One region of the Streptomyces sp. NPDC059092 genome, then DNA from elsewhere that is predicted to be linked to it. Evidence: riboswitches for the same ligand, from Rfam matches in the RefSeq annotation. Region 1 holds a riboswitch; each other region holds the start of a gene.
What was found. A riboswitch is a leader RNA that binds a small molecule or an ion and turns the genes downstream of it on or off. The one in region 1 is predicted to bind cobalamin.

Region 1 (5,082 bases):
GGGACTCGACGGCGTGGCCGAGGGTGGACGAGCCGTCGGTGCGCAGGGCCGTACGTCCCTCGCGGCGCTCGGCCGGGACGAAGAGGCGCAGTTCGGGGGCGAAGGTGATGTGGATTTCCGGTCCGTTCACGCCGTCAGGATGTCACCGCGCGGCCTGTCGGGCCAGGGATTTCCGGGGGGCGGGTGCGGGCGTACGCCGTGGGCGGGACCCCGACCGTCGCCGTGAAGTCGCGGACGAGGTGGGCCTGGTCGCTGTAGCCGAGGTCGGCGGCGAGCGCGGGCCAGTCGACGGCGCCCGACTCCGCGCGCTCCAGGGCCTCGTGGATGCGGTGGCGCAGGATGACCCACTTCGGGCCGACCCCCACGTACTCGGCGAACAGCCGTTGCAGCGAGCGGGCCGAGACGCCTTCCTCGTCGGTGAGGCGGGCGACGCGCCGGATCGTCGGGTCCGTCCTGATCCGGTCGACGAGGGCCATGGCGCGCAGGGCCCGTGGGTCGGGGCGCGGGCCGAGGCCCAGCAGATACGCGTCGAGCGCGGCGACCCGCGCGTCCTCGTCGTCCGGGGCACCCCGTGCGCCGCGGGGGTCCTGGGGGTCCCGGGGCGCCGGGCCCAGGATCGCCGCGAGGTCCGCGTCGCTCGTGGGCAGGACGTCGGCGACCGGGACGCGGCGCCCCGTCCAGTGGGCCACGGGCCGGTGCGGTGCGAAGGGCCGGAAGCCGCCGGGGCGGAACTGGGTGCCGCAGACCCGGCCGCGGCCCGCGAGCTTCTGGGCGAACAGCTCCAGGCCGATGCCCGCGACCTCGCCGAAGGGCGCGGCGGTGCCGTACCGCTGGAACACCACGTTCACCGAGGGGTGCGGCACCACGTGGGAGACGTACGGCTGGTCCAGGTCCCAGTCGATCAGCCAGTAGTGCTCCAGGTACGGCCGCAGCGCGGGGGCGGGCTCGCGGCGGCGGAACCGTACGCGCGCGAAGAGGCCGGGGGCGTCGACGATGCCCCGGGTGTCACGTCGCGGACCAGCCATGACCGGATCCTATGTCGCGTCTGTTCGGGTGTCCCGTGGTCGGGTGTCGCGTTTGTTCAAGACGCGCGGCTGCGCCGTTTCTACGGTCGGAGCCATGAACGACAAGACCGAGACCGAGACCGGTACCAGGATCAGCACACTGTTGAGGACGGCGGCCGGCCGTGCCGTCCCCGTCGTCCGGGGCATCCGCGACGACCAGCTCGGCGCGCCGACGCCGTGCGCCGCGTACGACGTCCACGCCCTCGCGGACCATCTCTTCCAGGTCGTCGTGAACTTCCAGGCGCTCGCCGCGAAGCGGGACGCCGACTTCGGCGCCGCTCCCGAACATCTCACGGGGGAGTGGCGCGAGCGGTTCGCGCAGGAGACGGCGCGGCTCGTGGCGGCGTGGGACGCGCCGGGCGCCGAGGAGGGCACGTCGGGGGCGATGGGGCTGCCGGCCAGGACGGTCGGGTCGATGGTGCTCGGGGATCTGACCGTGCACGCGTGGGACCTGGCGCGGGCGACGGGGCTGCCGTACGAGCCGGACGCGGCGCTCGTCGGGGTGCTGCTGGCGGAGTTCGGGGCGCTGGCGCCGACGGCCCGGCGGATGGGGGTGTTCGGGGATCCGGTGGCGGTGGCGCCGGACGCCGCCCCGTTCGATGTGCTGCTGGCGCTGACGGGTCGCGACCCGGGCTGGACGCCGCGGCCGTAAGTCCCCCCGGGGCGTGCGGGCCTGGGGCCGTGGGGGCTGCGGGCGGCGGCGAGGATTCGACGTTCCCAGGGCGGGCACACGTTCCGCGAGTACCGCTTTCGGCGGTAAGTGGGCGAACGAGGAGGGGACATGGAGATTTCCGGCATTTTCGTTGCCATCGTCGTCGGCATCGTCATCGGCGTGCTCGGGCGGCTCGTGGTGCCTGGGCGCCAGCGCATCGGGGTGCTGTGGACCATCGGCGTCGGTATCGTCGCCGCGCTGGTCGGTACGTTTGTCGCGGCGGCGTTCGGCGTCGCGGACACCAAGGGCTTCGACTGGATCGAGTTGATCATCCAGGTCGGCCTGGCGGCCGTGGGCGTGGCCGCGCTGGACCGCGCCAAGGGCCGCGGCTGACCCTCAGATTTCCTGCCCGGCGGCCTCTTCGCCGGCGAGCGGACGGCCGCCGAGCAGGTTCCAGCGGCCGTCCCGCCCGGTGAACTCGGTGGCGGTCAGCGGCCGTACGTCGAACCGCCAGAACGCGCCGGCGGGTGCGCCGAGGGCGTGGACGGCCGCGGCGCGGACGATGTCCGGTTCGGCCACGGCGACCACGCGGGGCTCGTCGGGGCTCAGTGTGTCGAGCCACCGGCCGACCCGGGCGTTGAGCGTGAGCAGGGACTCCCCGCCGTGCGGCGCGGCGGCGGGGTCGGTGAGCCAGGCGCCCACCTCCCGCGGTTCCGCGGCGGCGACCTCGTCGAGGGTCCTGCCCCGCCAGCGGCCCATCGCCCAGGGCGCGAGGTCCGGCAGCGGCCGGGCGTCCAGGCCGAGCAGGCCGGCGGTCGTACGGCAGCGGGGCGAGGGCGAGACGTACAGGGCGGCGGTACGGGCGGTGCGGAGGAAGTCCTCCCGTACGGCCTCGGTCCGGCGCACCCCGGCGGCGTCGACGGCGCGGCTGTCCACGGCGCTGTCCGTTCCGGAGCTGTCCTCGGCGGTGTCCGGTCCGGGGCTGTTCCCGGGTGCCTCGGGGTCTGGGCCTTCCGGCGGTTCCTCGCCGAAGCGGGCCGCGCGCAGGGCCGGTCCCATGGCGGGTGAGATGAGCAGCACGCGGATCGTCATGAGAAGGGCCCCCTTGGCCCGTCTGCCGGTTCGCGGTACCTTCACGTCGATATCCACGACGGCGAGACGGAAGTCCGGTGAGATTCCGGCACGGTCGCGCCACTGTATGCCGGGGTACCGGCCGCGTGCCATGCGGCGGGGGCCCGGTGAGTCAGACCCGAAGGCCGTCGTTCGAGCTCCATGCAACGGGACGCGAGTTCCCCAAGGAGGATGTGCCGTGGCTTCGTCCATAGCGTCTACGACCGGGGCCGTCGCGCCCACCTCGTCCACCGCCGCCGTACCGGCTCCGCTGCCGCTGCGCGCCGTTCTGCCGTGGGCGGTCTTCGTCGGCACCCTGATGCTGGTGCTGCTCTACTTCGTCGGCGCCGAACAGGGCGCCACCTCGGTGATCTCCGGCGCCGGAGTGCACGAGTGGGTGCACGACGGCCGTCATCTGCTCGGTTTCCCCTGCCACTGACCTGACGGCGATCACGGAGCACGGAGAGTACGGAGATATACGCGCATGCATGCCTCCACCGTCAGAATCCTCCTGGTCCGCGGCATGGTCGCGGGCGTGCTGGCCGGGCTGTTCGCCTTCGCGCTGGCCTACTTCGCGGGTGAGCCGTCCGTACGGGACTCCATCGCGCAGGAGGAGAGCAGGTCCGCCCCGGCGCATCAACACGGCGCGGCGGGGGACTCCGCCGCGCCCGAGGAGGAGGAAGAGGAACTGGTCAGCAGGCCCGTCCAGTCGACGTTCGGACTTGCCACCGGCGTACTGGTGTACGGCGTGGCCCTGGGCGGTATCGCCTCGCTGGTCTTCGCCGTGAGCCTGGGCAGGATCGGCCGGTTCGGGCCACGGGCGACCGCTGCGCTGGTCGCGGGCGCCGCCTTCACCACCGTCTATCTGGTGCCGTTCCTGAAGTATCCGGCGGCGCCGCCCGCCGTCGGCAACCCCGACACCATCGGCAGACGCACCACGCTCTTCTTCCTGATGATCCTGCTCAGCGTGTTGCTGGCGGTCGTCGCCGTCATCGCGGGCCGGCGGCTGGCGCCGCGGCTCGGCAACTGGAACGCGTCGCTCGCCGCCGGTGGCGGTTACGTGGCCGTGGTGGCCGTCGCCTGTCTGGTGCTGCCCGCCAACACCGACGCCGTTCCCGCGTCCTTCCCCGCCGCGCTGCTCTGGGAGTTCAGGCTCGCGTCGCTGGGGGTGCAGGCGCTGCTGTGGACGGCCTTCGGGCTGATCTTCGGCGCGCTGGCCGAGCGGGCGCTCCGGCCGGGGGTGGCTGCCGCCTCCGCCTCCGCCTCCGATGCCGTGCCGGCCGCCGCCGGGGCCGTGGGGGAGGTCACTCGCTGACGCCCACGACGTGGCGTACCGTCTCCGGCGCCGCCATGAAGTCGAGCATGGCGCGGGCGACATCGGCGCGGGCGATGCGGTTGCCGGGCGGGCCCGCGTCGATCGCGTGCCGGTAGATGCCCCGGCCCGCGCCGTTCGTCAGCCGGGGCGGCCGTACCGACGTCCAGTCGAGATCGCTGTCGGCCAGGGTCCGTTCCATCAGCTCCAGATCGGTGTACACCTCCCTGAGGAGCGCCCACATCATGGGTGTGATCACCCGGTGCGCGAGCCAGGTCTGGGCCACGCCCGTACGGTTCAGCGGCGCCGCGCTCACCACGACGAGCCGCCGCACCCCGGCCGCCGACATCGCCTCGACCGTCGCCCGCGCCGAGGTGGACGCGGGCCTGGCCGGGTCGTGGCGGGCGGCGGGGCCCACCCCGGAGAGCACGGTGTCGGCCCCTTCGACGACCTCCCCCACCGAGGCGGCGTCGAGGGCGTCCGCCCGGACGACCGTCAGGTTCTCGTCCGCGAGGCCTATCCGCGCCGGGTCCCGTACACCCGCCTTCACCTTGTGGCGGTCCGCCAGGGCGTGGACGACGATCTGCCGCCCGACACCACCGGTGGCGCCGAGCACCGCGAGATTCATGGCCTTTCCCTTCCGCTGCTCTGTGATCCGTTCCGCACGGGGACCGATCCGTTCCGTATGTGGGCCCCTACCCGAGTGAGTGAACGCTCACTCACTCGATGAAACGAAATCAGTACGATCCCTGCCATGGACGCCATGGATGAAGAAGCCGCCTCCCCGCCGCCCCTGACCGGTGGCGCCCTGACCCGCTCGCGGATCCTTGACGCGGCGGCGCACCTGATGGGCAGCGTCGGGTTGACCCGTACGACGACCAAGCAGATCGCGCGCGAGGCCGGCTGCTCGGAGGCGACGCTCTACAAGCACTTCCGCGGCCAGG
Region 2 (5,082 bases), on a different contig from region 1:
CGACGAAGCTGACGTACCGGATCGGCCGCGCCACGGACGACAAGGCCACCGCCAAGGGCTACCGGGTCGGGCAGATCGCCTCCGCCGGGCTCGTCTCCCTCGCCCACGGCACCAACGACGCGCAGAAGACCATGGGCGTCATCACGCTCGCCCTGGTCACCGGCGGTGTCCTCGCCCCCGGCTCCAACCCGCCCCTGTGGGTCATCGTCTCCGCGGGCATCGCGATCGCGCTCGGCACGTACCTCGGCGGCTGGCGCATCATCCGCACCATGGGCACCGGCCTCACCGACCTCCAGCCGCAGCAGGGCTTCGCCGCCCAGACCAGCGCCGCGACGGTCATCCTGGCCTCCTCGCACCTGGGCTTCTCGCTCTCCACCACACAGTCCTGCTCCGGCGCCGTGATGGGCGCGGGGCTCGGCCGCAAGGGCGGGGTGGTGCGCTGGTCCACGGCGACCCGGATGTTCGTCGCCTGGGGGCTCACGCTGCCGGCCGCGGGGCTGGTCGCCGCCGGCGCCGAGTTCCTGACCGGCCAGGGCGCCTGGGGCATCGTCGTCGTCGCGGTCCTGCTGGTCGCCGGTTCCGCCGGGATCTGGCTCGCCTCGCGCCGCCGTCCGGTCGACCACACCAACGTCACCGCCGAGCCCGCCGCCGGCACGGGCCTCACCGCCGAGCCGGCCGGAGTGGTGACCACCGCCATCGCGGCCGTCACCCCGCCTCCCCCGGCGGGCGCCGCCGGCCAGGACCTCTCGACCACCATCCCGGCCCCCGCGGCCACCGCCCCGGACCAGGCCGAACCGGCCCGCCCCGCCACGGTGTAAGGAAGCGACCCTATGAACATCGACTGGGCAGCACTCGGCTCCGTCTTCGGCGTCAGCCTGGTGGCGACCGTCGCCCTCGTGGGCCTCTTCACCCTGGGCATCGTGGGCCTCGCCAAGCGGGGATCCACGGCGGCACCGGGCCCGGCCGGAACCTCGGCCGCCGCCTCCACACCCGCCACCGGACCCGCGCCGCTCGCGGCCCGCGCCGGCGCCTACCTGTGCTTCGCGCTCTGCGTCGGGGCCGTCGCGTACGGGATCAGCCTCATCGTGGCCTGACCCCGACCGCGGTCCGCACAGGAGCCCCGCATCGGCCGACCGGTCCGATGTGGGGCTCCGCACACTGTCCCGTCGCAGGTCAAGGATGAGTTGACGGGTGTTGCGGAGCGTGGTGGACTTCCGGGGCCATTGACGACGGCAGCAGAGGAAGCCGGTGCGAATCCGGCGCGGTCCCGCCACTGTCACTGTGAGCCTCGCCTCCAGGAGCCAGGAACTCTCGCCGTCGCACTACGAACGTCGAACCGGGGCGCGGACCCTGAGTGAGGACACTTCGCCATGCCTGGCTGCGGTTCCGCCGCGCGCGGCGGCTCAGCCGCCCCTGCCGCCGAGCGGGTCTTCGCGTACGGCGCCGCCCTCGGCCTCCTGGGCGACCGGCTGTTCGGCGATCCGCGCCGGGGGCATCCGGTGGCCGCCTTCGGCCGGGCCGCGGGGGCCGTCGAGCGCGCGCTGTGGCGCGACCACCGAGGCTGGGGCGCGCTGCACACCATGGTCTGCGCCGGAGGCGCCGCCGGGGCCGCGGCACTGGCCGCCGCCGGGGTACGCCGTCACCCCGCCGCCTCCGTGGCGCTGACCGCGGCGGCCACCTGGGCCGTGGTCGGGGGCGCCTCGCTGGGCCGCGAGGCGCGGGCCGTCGGCGCGGCGCTGGCCGCCGGGGACCTCGAAGGCGCCCGGGAACGTCTGCCGAACCTGTGCGGCCGTGATCCGTACTCCCTGGACGAGGCGCAGATCGCGCGCGCCGTCGTGGAGTCCGTCGCCGAGAACACCTCCGACGCCGTCGTGGGCGCGCTGGTGTGGGGCGCGGTCGCCGGGGCGCCGGGGCTCGTCGGGTTCCGCGCCGTGAACACGCTGGACGCGATGGTGGGTCACAAGAGCGACCGTTACCGCCGGTTCGGCTGGGCGTCGGCCCGTCTCGACGACGTCGTGGGGTGGCCGGGGGCCCGGCTGACCGCCGCGCTGGCCGTCGTCGCCGGGGAGGACGGGCGCGGCGCGCTGCGGGCCGTACGGCGGGACGCGCACCGGCACCCGAGCCCCAACGCGGGCCCCGTGGAGGCGTCGTTCGCCGGGGCGCTGGGCGTACGGCTCGGCGGGACGCTCGCGTACGGCGGGCGCGTGGAGCACCGCCCCGTCCTGAACGGCACGGGACGCCCGGTCGGGGTCCCGGACATCGAGCGCGCCGTACGGCTGGCCCGCCGGGTCAACGTGCTCGCCCTCGCGGCCTGCGTCACGGCCCGTCTCGGGTACGGCGCGGTGCGCGGGATCAGGACCACCAGGAGGCGTGGATGAGCCGGAACAGCGGGCGTGCGGGGCGCGGCGGAGGGCTGCTGATCGCCGGCACGACCTCCGACGCGGGCAAGAGCGTCGTCACGGCGGGGATCTGCCGCTGGCTGGTGCGCCGGGGCGTGAAGGTCGCGCCGTTCAAGGGCCAGAACATGTCGCTGAACTCGTTCGTGACGCGCGAGGGCGCGGAGATCGGGCGCGCCCAGGCGATGCAGGCGCAGGCCGCGCGGGTGGAGCCGACCGCGCTGATGAACCCCGTGCTGCTGAAGCCGGGCAGCGACCGCAGCAGCCAGGTGGTGCTGATGGGCAAGCCGGTCGGGGAGCTGAGTGCCCGTGGATTCTTCGGGGGGTCCGGGGGGCCGGCCCCCGGGAAGGCGCTGCACGGCGGCCGGCAGGAGGCGCTGCTCGGGCCCGTGCTGGAGTGCCTGGAGGAGCTGCGGTCCACGTACGACGCCGTGATCTGCGAGGGCGCGGGCAGCCCGGCCGAGATCAATCTGCGCCGCACCGACATCGTGAACATGGGTATCGCGCGGGCCGCGCGGCTGCCGGTGGTCGTGGTCGGGGACATCGACAGGGGCGGGGTCTTCGCCTCCTTCTTCGGGACGACCGCGCTGCTGAGCCCGGAGGACCAGGCGCTGGTCGCGGGGTATCTCGTCAACAAGTTCCGGGGCGATGTCTCGCTGCTGGAGCCGGGGCTCGACATGCTGCGCGGGCTGACCGGGCGGGCCACGCTCGGGGTGCTGCCCTTCCGGCACGGTCTGGGGATCGACGAGGAGGACGGGCTGCGGGTCTCGCTGCGCGGCGCCGTGCGCGAGTCGGTGGTGGCTCCCCCGTACGGCGAGGACGTGCTGCGGGTCGCGGTCTGCGCCGTACCGCTCATGTCGAACTTCACCGATGTGGACGCGCTGGCGGCGGAGCCCGGGGTCGTGGTGCGGTTCGTGGACCGTCCCGAGGAGCTGGCCGACGCGGACCTGGTGATCGTGCCGGGCACGCGCGGCACGGTGCGGGCGCTGGCGTGGCTGCGGGAGCGCGGGCTGGCCGACGCGCTGGCCCTGCGGGCCGCCGAGGGCCGCCCCGTGCTGGGCATCTGCGGCGGCTACCAGATCCTCGGCGAGCGGATCGACGACGAGGTGGAGTCCCGGGCGGGCTCGGTGGCCGGGCTCGGACTGCTGCCCGTACGGGTCAGGTTCGAGCGGGAGAAGACCCTCGCGCGGCCGGCCGGGGTGGCCCTCGGCGAGCGGGTCGAGGGGTACGAGATCCATCACGGCGTCGCGGACGTGCGCGGCGGGGACGCCTTCGTCACGGATCCGGAGGGGCGGGCCCTGGACGGCTGCCGGTCCGGGGCCGTCCAGGGCACGCACTGGCACGGGGCGCTGGAGAGCGACGCGTTCCGGCGGCGGTTCCTGACGGAGGTGGCGCGGGCGGCGGGCCGGCGGTTCGTGCCCGCGCCCGGAACGAGCTTCGGCGCACTGCGCGAGGAACAGCTCGACCTGCTCGCGGACCTCGTCGAGGAGCACGCGGACACGGCCGCGCTGCTGCGCCTGATCGAGGAGGGCGCCCCTGCCGGGCTGCCGTTCATCCCTCCGGGGGCCCCGTGAGCACCGTGGAACGCCGCCCGGTCATCGATGCGTCATTCGAAGGAGCGATCAGCCTATGAGCACCCCTTTCCCGTTCACCGCCGTGGTGGGCATGGACGATCTCCGTCTCGGTCTGCTGCTGAACGCGGTCAGTCCGGCGGTCGGCGGCGTCCTCGTACGGGGTGAGAAGGGCACGGCGAAGTCGACGGCGGTACGGGCGCTGGCCGCCCTGCTGCCCGAGGTGCCGGTGGTGACGGGGTGCCGGTTCAGTTGCGACCCGGCCGCGCCGGATCCGCGCTGCCCCGACGGGCCGCACGGGGGCGCGTCCGCCGAGGCGCGGGCCGCGCGGATGGTCGAGCTGCCCGTGGGCGCGTCCGAGGACCGGCTCGTGGGGGCGCTGGACATCGAACGCGCCCTGTCGGAGGGCGTGAAGGCGTTCGAGCCCGGACTGCTCGCGGACGCGCACCGCGGGGTGCTGTACGTGGACGAGGTCAACCTGCTCCACGACCACCTCGTGGACCTGCTGCTGGACGCGGCGGCCATGGGCGCCTCGTACGTCGAGCGTGAGGGCGTCTCCGTACGGCACGCCGCGCGCTTCCTGCTCGTCGGGACGATGAACCCGGAGGAGGGCGAACTGCGGCCGCAGTTGCTGGACCGCTTCGGGCTGACCGTGGAGGTCGCGGCGTCGCGCGAGCCCGATCTGCGGGTGGAGGTGGTCCGGCGGCGGCTCGCGTACGACGACGACCCGGCCGGGTTCGCGGCGCGCTGGGCCGGTGAGGAGAGCGCGCTGCGGGAGCGGATCGTCGCGGCGCGGGCACTGCTGCCGGGCGTGCGCCTCGGGGACACGGCGCTGCGCCGGATAGCCGCGACCTGCGCCGCGTTCGAGGTGGACGGGATGCGCGCGGACATCGTGATGGCGCGCACGGCGACGGCGCTGGCCGCGTGGGCGGGGCGTACCGACGTCACCGCCGACGACGTACGGCAGGCGGCGCTGCTGGCGCTGCCGCACCGCAGGCGCCGTAACCCCTTCGACGCGCCGGGGCTCGACGAGGAGAAGCTCGACGACACGCTGGAGGAGTTCCGGGGCGACGAGGACCCGGATCCCGACGGGCCCGACGGCCCTGACGACCCCG
Region 3 (5,082 bases), on a different contig from region 1:
CCTCCAGGCTGATGACGTCGGCGTCGAGGTCGTCGATGGCCTGGACGATGTCGCCGAACTCGGCGTAGCACATGTGGGTGTGGATCTGGGTGTCCGGGCGTACGCCGCTGGTGGTGAGGCGGAAGGACTCGGTCGCCCAGTCCAGGTAGGCGGCGCGGTCGGCGGCGCGCAGGGGCAGGGTTTCGCGCAGGGCGGGTTCGTCGACCTGGATCACCGAAGTCCCGTCCGCTTCGAGGTCGTTGACCTCGTCGCGGAGGGCGAGGGCGACCTGGCGGGCGGTGTCGCCGAGGGGCTGGTCGTCGCGGACGAAGGACCAGGCCAGCATGGTGACGGGCCCGGTCAGCATGCCCTTGACGGGGCGGTCGGTGAGGGACTGGGCGTACGAGGTCCAGCGCACCGTCATCGGTTCGGGGCGGGAGATGTCCCCGGCCAGCACCGGCGGGCGGACGTAGCGGGTGCCGTAGGACTGCACCCAGCCGTGCTGGGTGGCGAGGTAGCCGGTGAGCTGTTCGGCGAAGTACTGCACCATGTCGTTGCGCTCGGGCTCGCCGTGGACCAGGACGTCGATCCCCGTCTTCTCCTGGAAGGAGATGACCTCGCCGATCTCGGCGCGGATGCGCTCCTCGTAACCGGCCGTGTCGGTCCGTCCGGCGCGCAGGTCGGCGCGGGCCGTGCGCAACTCGTCGGTCTGCGGGAACGAGCCGATGGTGGTCGTCGGCAGCAGCGGCAGTCCGAGGTGGGCGCGCTGGGCGGCGGCGCGCTCGGTGTACGGCTGGGAGCGGCGGCCGTCGGCGTCGGTGACGGCGGCGGTCCTGGCCCGTACGGCCGGGTCGTGGGTGAGCGCGGAGTCCGTACGGGAGGCGAGGTCGGCCCGGTTGGCGGCGAGTTCGGCGGTGATGGCGCCGGTGCCCCGGGCCAGCCCCTTGGCCAGGGTGACGATCTCGGCGGTCTTCTGCCGGGCGAAGGCGAGCCAGCGCAGGACCTGCGGGTCGACGTCCCGTTCCACCGTGGTGTCGAGCGGTACGTGCAGGAGGGAGCAGGACGCCGCCACGTCGACCCGGGCGGCGAGGCCGAGGAGCGTGGCGAGGGTGGCGAGGGACTTCTCGTAGTCGTTGATCCAGATGTTGCGGCCGTTGACGACGCCCGCGACGAGCCGCTTGCCGGGGAGTCCGCCTGCGGCGGCGAGGTCGTCGAGGTTGGCTGCCGCCGCGTCGGTGAAGTCGAGCGCCAGGCCGTCGACCGGGGCCTTCGCCAGGACGGGGAGCGCGTCGCCGAGCCGGTCGAAGTAGGAGGCGACCAGCAGCTTGGGCCGGTCGGCCGAGCCACCGAGGTCGCGGTAGGCGCGGGCGGCGGCGTTCAGCTCGGCGCGCGTACGGTCCTGGACCAGCGCGGGCTCGTCGAGCTGCACCCACTCGGCGCCGGCGGCGCGCAGGTCGGCGAGGACCTCGGCGTAGACGGGCAGCAGCCGGTCCAGCAGGGTCAGCGGCTCGAAGTCGCCCGCGACTCCGGGGGCCGGCTTGGAGAGCAGGAGATACGTGACGGGGCCGACCAGGACCGGGCGGGCGGTGTGCCCGAGCGTCAGGGCCTCCGTCAGCTCGGCGACCTGCCGGGTGGAGTCGGCGGTGAAGACGGTGTCGGGGCCGAGTTCCGGGACGAGGTAGTGGTAGTTCGTGTCGAACCACTTGGTCATCTCCAGCGGCGCGACATCCTGCGTGCCGCGCGCCATCGCGAAGTAGCCGTCGAGCGCGTCGGCGGTGACGGCCGCACGGTGCCGTTCGGGTACGGCGCCGACCATGACGCTGGTGTCCAGGACGTGGTCGTAGTACGAGAAGTCGCCGGTCGGCACCTCGTGGACGCCCGCGTCCACCATCTGCCGCCAGTTGGTCCGGCGCAGGCCGGTCGCCGTCTCCCGGAGGGCTTCCGCGGTGACGCGGCCCTTCCAGTACCCCTCGACGGCCTTCTTCAGTTCCCGGTTCGGGCCCTGGCGGGGGTAGCCGTACACGGTGGCCCGTGCTGCCGCGGCTGCGGACTTCGTTGTCACGGAAATCTCCTTCGCGAGATGACTCCTGAACATCCCGGGGACGGGACGCGAGCGCGAAGGGGTGACGAAACCCGACGTTCGGTGCGGCGCCTCGGGCGCGCTCGTCCGTCCGGTATGTACGCCGACCCGCCCACGAGGTCACCGGGATATCCGCACGCGATCGGTCGCGTACGGGCAACGGGCAGGTCTTCGGACTCGCGGGCACGTCTGCCGAGGCAGACACCTACTGGCCGTCGCTTCCCGGATCCGGCCGGATCCAGTGCGTATGACGGCGGTCGTTCCCGCTCACCGCTGCGGGGCAGTCCCGGATTCCCACCGGGTTCCCTCTTACGACGCGTCTGCCTGGAGGGCAGGGCGAACCAGCTGCACCCGCCAGGCTAGAGCGTGGACACCCCCTTGGCCGAATGCGTTCACATTCCGGAATGTGACATGGGCCACGGAATCGTGTCGCGGAGCGGAACGGAGCGCGGCATCCTGGACCTGACCGGCGTTCCGGAGGAAGGGGACGCGGGATGGAGGGGCGCGTCGGCGTGACGACCGGTAGCGGGCCTGGACGGGCCGGCGCCCGTCTCCTCGGTGGTCCGATCCTCGGCCTGCTCCCATGGATCATCTTCGCCGTGGTGCCGGGACCGGACCGGAGACGTGAGCGCCGCCGCCCGCTCGGCATGATCGGTCCGCGGTGACCTCATTCGTGTCCGGTCCTCGGGGCGGGCGCCTCCGCGAAGATCCAGCGGTTGGCCGCCAGCGCGTCGTTCGGCTCGGGGAGCGGACCGCGCCCGTGGAGGCGGGTGAAGTCGAACGGCGAGCGGACCGAGACCGACCAGCCCCACCGGGCGAGGTCGGCGGCCGACGCGGGGCGCGGATCCGGGTCGAAGAGGGACGGCAGGTCGATGTCGATCCGCGCCTTCGTCGTCGTGTAGACCGCACTGGCACGTACGTCCGCCCCCTCCAGGTTCTTGATCTCGTACGCCAGCGTGCTTCCGGGCGCGCTCAGCCGGTCCACCGTCGCGATGAGGTGCCGCTCGGCCGCCGCCGGGAGGTACAGCAGCAGCCCCTCGACGAGCCAGGCGGTCGGTACGGCCGGGTCGAAACCCGTGTCGGTCAGCGCGTCCGCCCAGTCGAGCCGGAGATCGGCCGCGAGCGGTCTGCGCTCGGCCACGGGGACGGCCCCCGCCCCGTCGAGTACGGCCTGTTTGAAGGCCATCATGCCGGCGGTGTCGATCTCGTGGATCACACAGCCGGGCGGCCAGCCGAGCCGGAACGCCCGGGAGTCCAGGCCCGCGCCCAGCAGCACCACCTGGCGCACGCCCGAGTCCGCCGTACGGAGCAGATGGTCGTCCAGGACCCGGGTGCGCAGGGCGAAGTACCGGCCGAGGCGGCCCCAGAGCGGGTCCGCGTCCCCTCCGGGCACCTGGTCCGGCCGGACCGGCCAGCCGGCCGAGGCCGGCGCCGCCCGGACGAAGCGCTCCGCGAACTCGTCCCGCGCCAGGGCGTCGGGACGGTGGGTCTCGATGGCGCGGGCGGCGGCCACCATGAGTGCGGTCCGGCCCACGCCCTGCGCCACACCGGGGTTCAGCTCCGGGGCCGTACCGTCGAGGGACCGGGTCACAGCACCACACCCGCGGTCAGGTGGTCCCCGGCGATGCCGGCCTTCTCGGGGCGGTAGAAGTCCCTGATGGCCTCCGCCCAGGCGTCCACCGCGACACGGTCGTCGTCCGTGGGTTCCAAGGCGTCGAACAGGGCGTGGATGTTGGGCCGTTGGAAGCCGACGCCCCTCATCAGACCCACGAAGACGGGACGCGTGACGAGGCCGTCGTCCTCCAGGGAGCCGAGACCGGCGAACGCTTCGGCGAAGGCGTCGATCGTCTCCTCGAACCGCTCCGGCGTCAGCACACAGGCGGTGAACTCCTCCTGGCCGACCCGCCCGTCGCCGTCGGCGTCCAGTTCGGTGACGAGGGTCGTCCAGTACCGGTGGAAGGCGTCGAGCAGCGCGCGCTTCCTGGCGTCGGGGGCCGTGGGCACCGCCCCGACCACCCGGCTGCCCATCAGCGCGAAGTCGCCGGCCTCCAGAAAGCCGTTCCCGTCCGCGTCGAACAGCGAGAAGACGAGGTGGACACGGTGGGTCGCCTCAACGGTACGCATGGCGCTCTCCTCTGCTTTTCGGTCTCGGGCCGCTGCCCCCTCACTATCCGGGCGGGGCGGGCGCGGCGGAACGGAAAGGCCGTCGCGTGCACACGAACGAGGGCAATGCGCCGGGCGGTGCATGAAGTACCGCTGTTCTGGAAAGCGACGGCGTTCCGCCGGGCCTGCGGCGCCCCGTCCCCGGGGTGTCCGGGTGGGTACCGGCATCGGCGTGGGCATCGGCGTCCGGTTCTCCGCACGTAGCATCGACGCGTCAACGCACCGGCGGACGGCGGCGCCGCTCCCGCCGCCGCTGCTCCGCTCCCCGTACTTCCACCGAGAGACTTCCACCATGGCATCACGCGCCCTGCTTGCGGATCCGGCCTTTCTCGCGTTCTGGGAGGAGCGGCACGTGTGCCTGCTCGCCACCCGCCGCCCGGACGGCACCACGCACCTGGTGCCCGTCGGAGTGACCTACGACCCGCGGGCCGGGATCGCCCGCGTCATCACCGGGGGTGGGACGGCGAAGGCCCGGAACGTCATCGCGGCGGGACCTGACGCGCCGATCGCGGTCAGCCAGGTCGACGGAGCCCGCTGGGCCACGCTCGAAGGCACCGCGGTGGTCAACCGCGACCCCGGAGCGGTCGCCGAGGCGGAGCGGCGCTACACCCGGCGCTACAAGCCGCCGCGCGTCAACCCGGAGCGGGTCGCGATCGAGATCACGGTGACCGGGGCCATGGGGAACGTGCGGACGAGGCCGGCCGGGTCCGGACGGGACGCCTGAACGGGGCGCCCGAGTGAGAGGCCTGAACGGAACGCCTGAACGGGAGTCCCTGGTAAGGAAGTCGGACTCCGCGGTCCGAGTTTCGCGCGGCCTTGGGCGGCGCGGCCGGGTAGGTTCGACGGGCGTCAGCCGACGT
Region 4 (5,082 bases), on a different contig from region 1:
TCACCGCGGTGACCGGCAGCAGCCTGCTGTGTCCCGGGCCGACCAGGGCGCGGGCGGCGTGCGGCAGGACGAGCCCGACGAAGCCGATCGCGCCGGCCGAGGAGACCAGCGCGGCCGTCAGCAGCGCGGTGACGCAGAGCAGGACGAGGCGCGTACGGGCCACGGAGACGCCGAGGTGCCCGGCGGCGTCCTGCCCGAAGGCGAACGCGTCGAGCGTGCGCGCGTACCCGCCGCACACCAGCAGCGCCACCGCGAGGACGGCGCCGCAGACCTGGACGTCGGTCCAGTCGGCGCCGCTGAGCGAGCCGAGCAGCCAGAACAGCACCCCGCGCGTGGTCTCCGCGTCGGCGGAGGTCATCACGACGAAGGAGGTGAGGGCGGAGAAGAGCTGCATCGCGGCGACCCCGGAGAGCACCACCCGGTCCGTCGTCCCGCCCAGCGTGTGACTGAGCACCAGCACCATCGCGAAGGAGCACAGCGCGCCGAGGAACGCGCCGCCCGAGATGGACAGCGCCCCTCCCCCGGCCCCGAGCACGACCACCAGGACCGCGCCGGTGGACGCCCCCGAGGAGACCCCGAGGACGAAGGGGTCGGCGAGCGGGTTGCGCAGCAGGGACTGCATGATCGCGCCGCACACCGCGAGCCCGGCGCCGCACACGGCGGCGAGCAGGGTGCGCGGCAGCCGCAGGTTCCAGACGATGCCGTCGCGGATCGCGGTGAGGTGCGACTCGCCCCAGCCCAGGTGCGCGGCGACGACCGACCAGACGTCGCCGACGCGGATGTCCGCGGGCCCGATGGTGATCGCCACGGCGACGGAGACCGCGAGCGCGGCGAGGGCGCAGGCCCAGCCGACCGGGCGGGCCCAGGCCGCCGTCCGGACCCGGCGGAACCGGCCGGCCGGGGGCGGGACCGCGCCCGGCACGGCGGGCGCCGGCGGCTCAGACTCAGGTGCCGACTCCGGTGCCGACTCCGGTGCCGACTCCGGTGCCGAGTCCCGCTCGATCGTCGTGGCCGGCTCCGGGGGCGTGTCCCGCTCGGCGGTGGTCACTTGGCGGGCGCGTACGCGCGCAGCGCCGCCGCCACCCGCTCGACGCCCTCCACCGTACGGATGCTCGGGTTGAGCGCCTGGCCGCTGAGCCGGACGTACCGCTGGTGCTTCACCGCGTCCATGTTCCTGGTGGCCGGGTTGGTCTCCAGGAACTCGATCTTCTTCGCCGCCGTCTCGGCCGTCTGCGACTTGCGCGAGAGGTCGCCGACGACCAGGAAGTCGGGGTTCCGGTCGGCGACCGTCTCCCAGTTGATCTGGGGCCACTCGTCATGGGTGGAGTCGAAGACGTTCTTCGCGCCGACGGCCCCCGTGATGATGCCGGGCGCGCCGCAGCAGCCACCCATGTAGGGGGCTTCTGAGTTGGCGAACCAGTAGAGGAAGGTGGTGTCCTTCGCCTTCTTCGCGTCGATCCCGGCGACCGCCTTGCTCATCCGGTCCTTCAGGTTCTTGATGAGCGTGGCGCCCCGGTCCTCGACGTCGAACACCGTGGCCAGATCGCGGATCTCGCCGTACATGTCCTCCATGGTCAGCGGCTTCGCGCGCGATCCGTCGGTGGCGCCGGTGTTGTCCTTGGCGCAGTCGGACGGGGAGACGTACGTCGGCACGCCCAGCTTCTCGAACTGCGCGCGCGTGGCCACGCCGCCCTTGCCCAGGGTGGATTCGAAGGAGGAGGCGACGAAGTCGGGCTCGGCGTCCAGGACCTTTTCGAAGGAGGGGCCGTTGTCGGCCAGCCGCTCGACCTTGGCGTTCTCCTTCTCCAGGCCCTCGGGCAGCGGGTCGGTCCAGGTGGCGGTGCCGGCCATCCGGTCGCCGAGGCCGAGGGAGAGCATGATCTCCGTGGTGCCCTGGTTGAGCGAGACGGCCCGCGCGGGCGGCGCGTCGATCCGTACCTTCTGACCGCAGTTGATGACGGTACGGGGATGGCCGGCGCTCCCGGCATCCCCGGACCCGGCCCCCGGAGCGCTGTCCTGGGCGGTCGTTCCCTGTCCGCCGCAGCCGGTCAGCAGCAGGGTGCCGACGGCGAGGAGAAGAGCGGTGGGGCGGGCAAGACGTGCGATCGGCACGGAGTCGTTCCTCTGCGTCGAGGGCCCATGCGCGGAGCCCGGTCGTACGGTGCTCCCCCGCCACGGGACGCGGACGGAGGCCGCCAGCAGGTCTTCGGACTCGGGGTCATCCGGACGGGAGCGCCTTCCCGGACTTCCGTCCAGTGGCCGATGCCCCGCCCGTCGCCCTCACCGCTGCGCGTCAGCTCCGGATTCGCACCGGATTCCCTGACCCACGTACATGGGTTCGACTGGCCTCGGCAAGCTATCACAGGCGGTTTTCCGCCCTACTGCGGCACTTTCCGGCGCTTTCCGCCCGGCGGCGGCCCGGCGCGACGGACAATGAGGGATGCCCGAAACCGCGCCTGTGAGCGACCCGGTGAGCGATCCCGTGAACGTCGCCCTCATCGACGACCATCCGGTGGTCCTCGCGGGCATCGAGTCCTGGTACGCGGCCTCGGAGCGGCCGATCACGGTGACCGCCAAGGGGCCCGACCTGTCGGTGGCGACGAGCGGACCCGGCCGGGACGCGGATGTGGTGGTGCTGGACCTCCAGCTCGGCCCAGGCAGGTCGGCAGGGCTGCCCGCCTACCCCGAGCTGCGGCAGCTGGTCGCGCGGGAGCGGCAGGTGATCGTCTACACCATGCAGGACAGCCAGGAGACCGCGCTGACCTGCCTGGATCTGGGCGCGTTCACCTACCTCACGAAGGCCGAGGGCGAACGGCACCTCATGGCGGCGACCCTGGCGGCGGCCGACTGCCGCCCCTACACACCGCCCGCGCTGGCCGGGGCGTTCGGCAGCGACGCGCGCAAGGGGCGGCCCGCGCTGACCCCGCGCGAGGTGGAGGTGCTGCTGGAGTGGTTCCAGTCGGAGTCCAAGGCCATGGTCGGGGCGAGCCTGGGCCTCTCGGTCCGTACGGTGAACACCTATCTGGAGCGGGTACGGATCAAGTACGCCAACGCGGGCCGGCCCGCGACGACCAAGGCGAACCTGGTCGCGCGGGCCATTCAGGACGGGCTGACGTCGCTGGACGAGCTGTGACCCCGGGCGGCGGGGACGGCGGCGAGCGCGTCGCCGGCGCCGCCGCCCGAAACGGTGCTCGCGGCCGGGGTCATGCCGTCCGCCGGGGCGTCGAGGACGCAGGACGCCTCGACCAGCAGCCGCCCCTCGCTGCGTACGGTACGCACCCGCACCCCGTACTCGGCCTGCTCGGGGATCTCCGCCAGCGCCGTGAGCGCCGTGAGCGGACTGTCCGTCATGACGCTCACCCGCACCAGGCCGCCGCCGCGCACGACCGTGGCGCGGGCGCTGCGCTCGGCGGTCGCGAGTGCGGCGAGCACCGGCTCGGTGAGCGCGCGGCGCAGCCGCCGGTCCACCGGGGTCGAGGCCCCGCGCACGGCGAGCTGGACGTCGACGCCGTGGCGTTCGGCGACGTCGATACCGGCGCGTAGTTCGTGGAGCAGCGGATCGTGCGCGTGGTCGCGCTCCGCGAAGAGCCGCCGCAGCCGGGCTGCCTCGACGGCGGAGCGGCGCCGTACGGTCCCGTCCCCCGGTGCGAGCGAACCGTCGGCGAGCCCGGTCAGCAACGGCAGCACGGAGCGGCCGAGTTCGGCGTAGCGGGCCCGCTGGTCGGCGTGGACCTGGGCGGCGACGGCGGCCTCCGTACGGACACGCTCCTGTTCGCGCCCCGTGGCGCTCGCCGCGGCGGCGCACTCCCCGAGCGAGCGGGCCAGCATCGCGGCGGCGACCTGGAAGGTGCAGATGGCCAGGGCGCTGACGGCCATGCCGGAGGCCGCCTGCCGGGTCGGTACCCCGGCGAGCAGCAACTGCGCGAGGGTGACGGCGAGATGGCCGCCGATGAAGACGAGCGTCGGCCCCAGCCCGGCGTCGAAGAGCAGCAGCACCCCGAACCAGCCGATCTCCAGGAACGTCCAGTGCGGGGTCCCGATGAACTCCTCCACGGGCAGCCGGCTGGTGGCGACGGTCGACGCCACGACGGTGCAGGTCAGGCCGAGCACCACCCACGGGAGCGGTCGGCCGCGCCCGTCGGCGCCGAGCAGCGCGTCCGCCATGATGAGGAGGGTCAGCAGGGTGAACGCGAAGAGCTGGACCCAGGGCTGGTCGTAGCCGCGCAGGCTGGCGAGCAGGGCGGGCAGGGCGAGCCCGAGGTGCACGGCGGTGAGGATGAACAGCCCGGCCACGCGCAGCCCGGCGCGCATGTCCCGGGCGATCCGGTCGGTCAGCGGATCGGCGTCGACGCGGTCGACCGCGGCTTTCCTCGTGGCATCTGGCTGTCGGTCAGACACGGGGCCACTCCAGCCGTACGGTCGTGCCCTCGCCGGGGCGGGAGACGATCGTGGCCCGGCCGCCCGCCGACTCCATCCGCTCGGCGATCGAGCGGGCCAGCCCCCGGCGGTGTGCCGGAACGCGTGCCCGGTCGAAGCCGGCGCCCTCGTCGCGTACGACGACGGTGAGGGTGTCGCCGTCCCGGGTCGCCGTCACCGTCGCGGCCCGGACACCCGCGTGCCGGGCCACATTGCGCAGGGCCTCCCCCAGCGCGCCGCGCAGTGCGACGGCGACGGGGCGCGGGACCGGGCCCAGGGAGCCGGGCGTACGGCCGAACGCGGCGTGTACGGAGAGGGGGTGGCCGTCGAGTTCGGCGAGCAGTTCCCGCGTCAGGTCGGCCAGGCCCGCCTCGTGCTCCTCGTGTGCCGCGTCGGTCTCATGCGTCTCGCCGGCGGGCGCGCGCTCCGCCGCCAGCCTGCGCAGGTCCTTGCCCGCCTGGGTGCGGACCACGTCCGGGCTGAGGGAGCCGCCGTGCGCCGAGACCATCAGCAGGGTGGCGCACGCGGTGTCGTGCAGCGTGGCGAGGTGTTCCCGCTCGGCCGACCGCTGCGCCTGGGCGACGTCGTGCCGTCGCCGGGCCTCGGCGGCCCGCGCGCCCGCCGCGTCGGCGGCCCTGCTGCCGCGCAGCACGAGCCGGTACATCC

Region 2: linked by a shared signal. The riboswitch ahead of ACFXPL_RS31530 (cobalamin biosynthesis protein) and the one ahead of ACFXPL_RS18335 (CbtB-domain containing protein) in region 1 are both predicted to bind cobalamin.
Region 3: linked by a shared signal. The riboswitch ahead of metE (5-methyltetrahydropteroyltriglutamate--homocysteine S-methyltransferase) and the one ahead of ACFXPL_RS18335 (CbtB-domain containing protein) in region 1 are both predicted to bind cobalamin.
Region 4: linked by a shared signal. The riboswitch ahead of ACFXPL_RS02580 (ABC transporter substrate-binding protein) and the one ahead of ACFXPL_RS18335 (CbtB-domain containing protein) in region 1 are both predicted to bind cobalamin.

The regions. Positions count from the first base shown of each region.
Region 1 covers NZ_JBHZEJ010000028.1:43,185-48,266, reverse strand. The annotation lists gene ACFXPL_RS18360 (Mut7-C RNAse domain-containing protein) at 1-130, opposite strand, end outside; gene ACFXPL_RS18355 (DUF6597 domain-containing transcriptional factor) at 135-1,025, opposite strand; gene ACFXPL_RS18350 (TIGR03086 family metal-binding protein) at 1,120-1,716, shown strand; gene ACFXPL_RS18345 (GlsB/YeaQ/YmgE family stress response membrane protein) at 1,846-2,109, shown strand; gene ACFXPL_RS18340 (histidine phosphatase family protein) at 2,113-2,808, opposite strand; cobalamin riboswitch at 2,825-2,949, shown strand; gene ACFXPL_RS18335 (CbtB-domain containing protein) at 3,026-3,265, shown strand; gene ACFXPL_RS18330 (CbtA family protein) at 3,311-4,141, shown strand; gene ACFXPL_RS18325 (NAD(P)-dependent oxidoreductase) at 4,131-4,766, opposite strand; gene ACFXPL_RS18320 (TetR/AcrR family transcriptional regulator) at 4,902-5,082, shown strand, end outside.
Region 2 covers NZ_JBHZEJ010000076.1:21,283-26,364, forward strand. The annotation lists gene ACFXPL_RS31520 (anion permease) at 1-818, shown strand, start outside; gene ACFXPL_RS31525 (hypothetical protein) at 831-1,094, shown strand; cobalamin riboswitch at 1,214-1,334, shown strand; gene ACFXPL_RS31530 (cobalamin biosynthesis protein) at 1,371-2,378, shown strand; gene ACFXPL_RS31535 (cobyric acid synthase) at 2,375-3,970, shown strand; gene ACFXPL_RS31540 (putative cobaltochelatase) at 4,026-5,082, shown strand, end outside.
Region 3 covers NZ_JBHZEJ010000011.1:40,701-45,782, forward strand. The annotation lists gene metE (5-methyltetrahydropteroyltriglutamate--homocysteine S-methyltransferase) at 1-2,041, opposite strand, end outside; cobalamin riboswitch at 2,204-2,402, opposite strand; gene ACFXPL_RS09490 (SAM-dependent methyltransferase) at 2,727-3,650, opposite strand; gene ACFXPL_RS09495 (EF-hand domain-containing protein) at 3,647-4,183, opposite strand; gene ACFXPL_RS09500 (pyridoxamine 5'-phosphate oxidase family protein) at 4,515-4,946, shown strand; gene ACFXPL_RS09505 (alpha/beta fold hydrolase) at 5,072-5,082, opposite strand, start outside.
Region 4 covers NZ_JBHZEJ010000002.1:252,636-257,717, forward strand. The annotation lists gene ACFXPL_RS02575 (FecCD family ABC transporter permease) at 1-808, opposite strand, end outside; gene ACFXPL_RS02580 (ABC transporter substrate-binding protein) at 1,045-2,112, opposite strand; cobalamin riboswitch at 2,180-2,362, opposite strand; gene ACFXPL_RS02585 (DNA-binding response regulator) at 2,441-3,133, shown strand; gene ACFXPL_RS02590 (hypothetical protein) at 3,100-4,398, opposite strand; gene ACFXPL_RS02595 (sensor histidine kinase) at 4,391-5,082, opposite strand, start outside.